Regions from separate parts of the Lysinibacillus sp. CD3-6 genome, predicted to be linked through region 2. Evidence: riboswitches for the same ligand, from Rfam matches in the RefSeq annotation. Region 2 holds a riboswitch; the other holds the start of a gene.
What was found. Region 2 has a riboswitch for lysine ahead of FH508_RS12005 (transporter substrate-binding domain-containing protein). Riboswitches for the same ligand answer to the same signal wherever they lie in the genome.
Positions count from the first base shown of each region.

Region 1 (3,675 bases), 1.7 Mb from region 2:
ATCCATTCATTCGTAAATAAAAGAGATTTATTTCATCTAGAACATACTGGAGGAGAGTAGAATGGATTATCGAAAAAAAACCGTGGTCGCATCGGTAGCAGGTTTAACATTAGAAGGCATGGACATCATGTTTATCTCATTTGCGATGACAATGATTATTGCGGAATTTAACATTGATTTAGCAACGGGAGGACTTATTTCTTCTATAACGAATGTAGGGATGCTATTAGGAGGAATTGTTTTCGGCGTTTTAGCAGATAAGTATGGCAGGGTAAAGGTCTTTACGTATACCGTCATCTTGTTTGCAATTGGTACAGCGTTAACAGGATTAGCGACTAGCATTGAACAAGTGTATCTATTTAGATTTATTGCAGGAATAGGTGCTGGGGGAGAATACGGTATTGGTATGGCGCTTGTTGCAGAAGCTTGGCCGAAAAATAAACAAGGGCGTGCATCTTCCTATGTCAGTGTAGGTGCGCAGTATGGCGTTATTTTAGCAGCATTACTAAGTGCAATCATTCTTCCTACTTTAGGATGGAGAGCATTATTCTTTGTTGGAGTAGTACCTGTTATTTTTGCCTTTATCGTAAGAAAAAATTTAGACGAATCTCCTGAGTGGCTTGCCGCTCAGAAAAATAAAAAGGATAGTAAGAAAGCTGAAAAGGGTAAGTTGGTACAATTGTTTGAAACGCCACGAACAGCGATTACAACAATTTCACTAATTATAATGGCAACAGTTCAAATTGCTGGTTATAACGGATTAATGATTTGGTTACCATCAATGCTGCAACAGTCGCAAGGCTTATCTGTTTCAAGCTCTGCGATATGGACAATTAGTACAGCTGTAGGCATGATTGTTGGTATGTTAACCTTTGGACTATTTTTAGACCGATTTGGCGCAAAGCGTGCCTTTGGTGTCTTCCTTATTGCCTCAGCATGCGCTGTATTCTTATACTCTTATGCTACTGGTAGTGTGAGTGTTCTAATCGGTGGCGCAATTGTTGGATTCTTCTCAAATGGCATGTTCGCTGGATATGGAGCGTTGATTGGTAGTCTATATCCCGTTCAAATTCGAAGTACGGCAACAAACACAATCTTTAACTTTGGTCGAGCGATAGGCGGTTTTTCACCTATCCTTGTCGGCTATATTTTACAAAGTTATGATATGAAAGTTGCGATGCTTTACTTAGCAGGCTTATATTGTATGTCCTTTATTGTTATGTTAATGCTCAAAAAAGAGAATATAGCGAATGTAAGCGAAACTATATAACATTGATTTAACCATCAATTAAAATGCCTTTGCGTTTTAATTGATGGTTTTTTATAAAATAGGAGTTGCTTTGAAGCTTTATCCATCCAGCTGAAATAGCAGGCACTCGGAAGAATAAATTGTTCGATTATTGTTATATTTATTTCAATTAATTATTGTATGAAAGCGTTTTATTTGTCATTTTTTTATAATAAGGCGCAGTAAATCTTATGAAACATAGTAAATTTATCGTTGACATAGAAAAAATGCAATAATATAATTATTTCAAACAATTAAATAAACCTCACTTTTCCGATAGTGAGGTAGAGGCGCGACAGTTAACAGTACCTAATGGAGTCCGAGAAGACGAAGAGATTAGGTAGAAGGAAATGTCGCCGAAGTGTATGGTGAGTTCTCGCCATCATATGCTGGGTCTGTAGCGAATAGCTGCAGGACTGTCTTCATAAACATAGCTGTTTATGAAGTTGTGCTATCTCTGTTTAGACAAACAGTGGGAATTTTAAATGGTCGATTCATTTTTAGTTTCTAAATGAGTAGATCATTTTTGTGTTAGACAGATTCTTTTGCACAAAGAATCTGTCTTTTTATTTATCTATAACATATCGGAAATAGAGGGAATTTGGAGGAATTATTATGGAAAATACATCAACATTATATTATGAATTTTTACCGACTGACGGTCAAAAAATAAACGTGAACCCAGATAAAACAGCATTACTAATCGTAGATATGCAACATCAGTTTATTAGCCGAGATGGATTAGATGCACAAGTTGCAAGAGAAAAGGGCATGTTTGAACAATGGGAATACTTCTTTAATCGTATCGACACTTTAACAATTCCGAACAATAAAAAACTTTTAGAGTTTTTCCGTACAAATAAATTAGAAGTAACATTTGGTCGTATTGCATGCCATCATAAAGATGGACGAGATCGTTCTCCAGTACAACGACGTCCAGGTTGGAACAATATTTTATTGCCTATCGGTGACCCAGGAGCGGAGATGGTGGAGGAGCTAAAGCCACTTGATGATGAAATTGTAGTCAATAAAACGACAGATAGCGTATTAAGTGGAACGAATTATGAATTTTTACTGCGCAATATGGGCATTGAAACAGTAGTTTGTACAGGTGTTGTAACTGACCAATGTGTTGCTTCAACCGTTCGCAGCTTAGCTGACGCAGGCTTTGAAGTTATTTTAGTTGAAGATGCATGTGCAGCAGCAACGCAACAGCTTCATGATGCAGAAATTATGATTATGAATCAAATTTATTGCCAAGTGATGAGCACTGATGAAGTAATTGATTTAGTAACGGAAGAACTAGCAAAAAGCAACCCAGTGAATGTGTGAGAGGAAATAGACTATGAGTCAAACAGCCAATAATCATACACCACAGTTAAAGCGTGTTTTAACATTAAAAGATTTAGTCATATATGGTATTGCTTTTATGACACCGATTGCGCCAGCTTATATTTATGGCTTTGCAGCAGAGTCTACAGGCGGCATGTTGCCATTAGCCTACTTGATTGCGATGGTTGCCATGATGTTTTCTGCCTATAGTTACGGTCGAATGGCTGCTGTTTTTCCAAATGGAGGGTCCACTTATACATATACGCAACGTGCAATTAATCCGCATTTAGGTTTTTTTGCAGGGTGGGCAATGTTTATGGACTATGTTTTAGTGCCCCTCATTGTATTTATGGTAGGTGCTTCATATGCGAATGCCTTAATACCATCTGTTCCGTATTGGGTATGGGTCTTATTAATTGCAGGTATTATTACGACTGTAAATATTCTAGGGATTGGTATCGCTGCAAAAACAAATCAAATCCTCGTTATATTTATGGGAATTGTAGTCGTTATTTTCGTGATTTTTTGTGTGAAGACAATTGTTGGTGGGGAAAGTAGTACGTCGCTCTTTTCTGTTGTACCATTCTTCAACGATGAAAAATTCGTTATGTCTGCCATTATTTCTGGTGCAGCAATGGCCTGCTTTTCATTTTTAGGGTTTGATTCGATTACAACGCTTTCAGAAGAGGCAGTTAATCCAAAAGATGATATTTGGAAGGCAGCTATTTTAGCTTGTTTAATTGGAGGACTTATTTTTATTGGACAAGCTTATGTAGCACAGCTCGTATGGCCTGATGTGACAAACTTTAGCTCAGCTGATACGGCTCTATTTGATATAGCGGAAAAAGCAGGTGGTGCCGTTCTTGCAACGCTTTATACTGTTGCGATTATTGTATCGACAATAACAGCTGGTTTAACAGGTCAAGCAAGTGCATCTCGTTTAATGTTCAGTATGGGGCGTGATGAGGTACTTTCCAAAAAGTTTTTCACACATTTACATCCAAAATATCAAACACCAATATACAATATTTTATTAATGTGTGTCATTAGTGTTT
Region 1 is NZ_CP085880.1:4,222,936-4,226,610, reverse strand. Features, by position in the region: gene FH508_RS21005 (MFS transporter) at 62-1,270, shown strand; lysine riboswitch at 1,566-1,750, shown strand; gene FH508_RS21000 (cysteine hydrolase family protein) at 1,904-2,620, shown strand; gene FH508_RS20995 (APC family permease) at 2,634-3,675, shown strand, end outside.
Region 1: linked by a shared signal. The riboswitch ahead of FH508_RS21000 (cysteine hydrolase family protein) and the one ahead of FH508_RS12005 (transporter substrate-binding domain-containing protein) in region 2 are both predicted to bind lysine.

Region 2 (3,675 bases):
TATACGCACCCGTATTCAATGAAACGACTAAAATACCAGCAGTAATAAAGTGCATATCGATGCCAAAGGCAATATCTAGTCCGTAATATACGACCATTGCTTGTACAATCATTGGTGTACCACGGAAAAATTCAACATAGCATGTCAGTATAAAATTAATACATTTTAATAAAATATGTTTTATACTTTTTTTTCGAACTGGAATGGTATGCATAATCCCAATAAAAAATCCGATGAATGCACCAATAATTGTACTGATTGTTGAAATGAGTAACGTATAATACGCTCCTCGTAAAAACATTTGCCAGTTGTTTTCTATAATAGAAATAATCCATTCTAAACTCATGATGTTCCTCCTAACAACGTGTTGTTGCTTGATATCAATTATGCCTTAGCGAAATCATCTTTTCATTTGAATGAATAAGCTTTATTCAAATTATGTGACACACTTCTTAGACATGCATTATTCAGTTTGACTTTCTCTCTGAATCAACTAATTTATAATAGAGACTGTCCCAAAGTCACTTAAACTTTTGAAGTAAAACACTGCTTGAATATGAAAAAATAGCATACGAGAAGACAGCTCAGTATACTATTTTTTCGATTAGGACAGCTCCAGTGATATTACTGTGCTGCTGGTTGTTGCAAAATAGCTTCTTCCATAATGTTTTGGCGATCATCTTCTGAAATACCTTTTAAAATTTCATTGATTTTCTCTAGACTCGCGTCACCTTTACGTAAACCTACTGCAATAGAAGTATTAGAAATATCTGTATCAAATCCTTCTTCAAATGATACAAATGTAAATTTATCATTAGCTGCTGCTGCTGAAATACCTTCTGGACGTTCAGCTACATAGCCATCAATTTTGCCAGCTTCTAAAGCTACACGCATTGCAGAGAAGTTTTCCATCGCTGTTTGCTTTTCTACACCTTTAATTTGATCGATAACATTATAGTTCGATGTATTTAGCTGAGATGTAACTTTTGCACCTGAGAAATCTTGAATTGATTTGGCATTTTCATACTTGCTACCTTTTTTAATAACCATTACGAAATCAGAAGTATAGTAGTTTTCAGTGAAATCAATTGTTTGTTTACGTTCTTCTGTTGGAGACATCCCTGCTACAATTGCATCAATTTTTTTGGATTGAAGCGCAGGTACTAAACCATCCCATTCCATTTTTACAACGACTAGTTTTTTGCCTAAACCATCAGCGATTTTTTTCGCCATTTGTACATCATAGCCGCCTGCAAACTCTGCATTATCAGCAATTTTTACTGCGCCGTTAGAATCATCTTGCTGTGTCCAGTTAAATGGTGGATAACCTGCTTCCATCCCAATGCGGAATTCTCCACCGCTTTCATCCTTTGCACCATCTCCTGTTGCTTTTTCATCCTTGTCACTAGTACCACAAGCCGCTAACAGGATTGCTGTCATTGCTGTTAACATAAATAACAACCATTTTCTTTTCATCTAAAACTCCCCTTTTCTGTAAAAAAAATAAAGCAACTGTACAAAAAAAGACCTAAGTTCTGAACTTAGGTCTTACCTTTTATTAACAGTTGCCCAAATCCTCACTATAATTTCCATGTTTCCGAGATAGCACAACCTAGTAAACTGGAATTATATTTACTAGGACAGTCCTGCACTTATTCACTGCAGACCCAGCATAAAAGTACGAGCTCCTTTTATACTTCGGCGATATTTCCTTCTCCATTACGTCTTCGCTTGCTTTAACTCAGCAATGGACTAATAAATACCGCGCCTCTACCTCACGAAAAACAAAAGTGAGGTTTGTTTATTTAATTGTTATATAGATATTACTATAAAGCTAGCATATTCGTCAAGATAGTTTTATCATTTTTCTGACTAATGACAAAATTAGCCTATAATCCTTCTTAAATCCATAAATTAAGTAGAATATCATTAAAAACGTTTGGCATTATTTCACAAATTTTTATTATTAAAAACAATAATTATAAACCATAAGAATCTATTTTTAAGTTCAACAAAGGCCCTTTAGACCTTGAAGTATTTTTTTCGAAAGTACATCTTAAATTAAACGGACTACAAAAAACCCTACAAAACAGTTCATTTTGTAGGGTTTTCGCATGTCATTTATGGAATTAAGAATTTAATAATAAATCTTCTGGATTTTCAAGTAACTCTTTAACAGTTTTAAGGAAGCCTACAGAATCTTTACCATCGATAATACGGTGGTCATAAGATAATGCTAAGTACATCATTGGGCGAATTTCTACTTCACCATTTACTTCTACTGGGCGTTTTTTAATTGAGTGCATTCCTAAAATAGCCGCTTGTGTACCGTTCATAATAGGTGTTGACATTAATGAACCGAATACACCGCCATTTGTAATTGTGAATGAACCGCCTTGAAGATCAGCTAAACCTAATTTTTTATCGCGTGCTTTTTTAGCTAGGTCAGCAATTGAATCCTCAATTTCAGCGAAGTTTTTACGGTCTGCATCACGAACAACTGGTACTACTAAACCTTCTTCAGTTGATACAGCTACACCAATATCAAAGAAGTTATTTAAGTGAATTTCATCGCCAACGATTTGAGCATTCACATAAGGGTATTTTTTAAGTGCTGCAACAACAGCTTTTGTGAAGAATGACATGAAACCAAGTTTAGAGCCTGTAGACTCAAAGAATTGATCTTTTTTACGAGAACGTAATGCCATAACATTAGTCATATCAACTTCATTGAATGTTGTAAGCATAGCAGTCGATTGCTTAACTTCTAATAGACGTTTAGCAATTGTTTGACGACGACGGCTCATTTTTTCAACTGTTACACGTGAATTATCTACAGCTACTGCTGCTTGTGGCGCTGCAGCTGGTTTAGCTTGAGGTGCTGCTACAGGTGCTGTACCATGAGCTGCAACATCTTGTACACGTACACGACCTTGTGGATCAACTGGGGATACAGCTGCAAGATCGATTCCTTTTTCACGAGCAAGTTTACGTGCTGCAGGAGATGCGATTACACGTTCGCCAGAAGTTTCTTCCACAACAGGTGCTGCTGCTGGTGTTGGTGCAGCTACAGCTTGAGCAGCCGCTGGTGTTGGAGCTTCTGCAACTGGTGTTGCTGCTGGTGCAGGTGCCGCACCTTCGCCCGCTTCTACAACTGCGATTACTTGGCCTACAAGAACAGTATCGCCTTCTTCAGCTAAAATTTGTGTTAACACCCCAGCTTCTTCAGAAATGATTTCAGCATTTACTTTATCTGTTTCAAGTTCAACGATGAATTCACCTTTTTCCACGCGGTCGCCCACTTTTTTAACCCACTGTGCAATACTACCTTCTGTAATCGATTCTGCTAATTCAGGGACTTTAATTTCAGCCACTTTCATTTCCTCCTTTGATTAACGTGCATGCGTTTCATGCACATAAAGGGCTACCGCCATAGGCACGTAGCCCAGCTTCCAGTAATAATGATATGTTTAGTTTACTTTTACCGTTTCAGCAACTGCTTCTTCAATTAGAGCTGATTGAGCTGCTTTATGAGAATCTGCATCACCTTCTGAAGTTGAGCTCATTGCAGGACGACCTACATAACGAAGCTTTTTACCTTCAGATAGTTCATATAATGTTTCCAATGCGTAATTCCAAGTACCTTGGTTTTTAGGTTCTTCTTGTACCCATACA
Region 2 is NZ_CP085880.1:2,480,747-2,484,421, forward strand. Features, by position in the region: gene FH508_RS12000 (amino acid ABC transporter permease) at 1-346, opposite strand, end outside; gene FH508_RS12005 (transporter substrate-binding domain-containing protein) at 625-1,476, opposite strand; lysine riboswitch at 1,596-1,781, opposite strand; gene odhB (2-oxoglutarate dehydrogenase complex dihydrolipoyllysine-residue succinyltransferase) at 2,130-3,374, opposite strand; gene FH508_RS12015 (2-oxoglutarate dehydrogenase E1 component) at 3,471-3,675, opposite strand, start outside.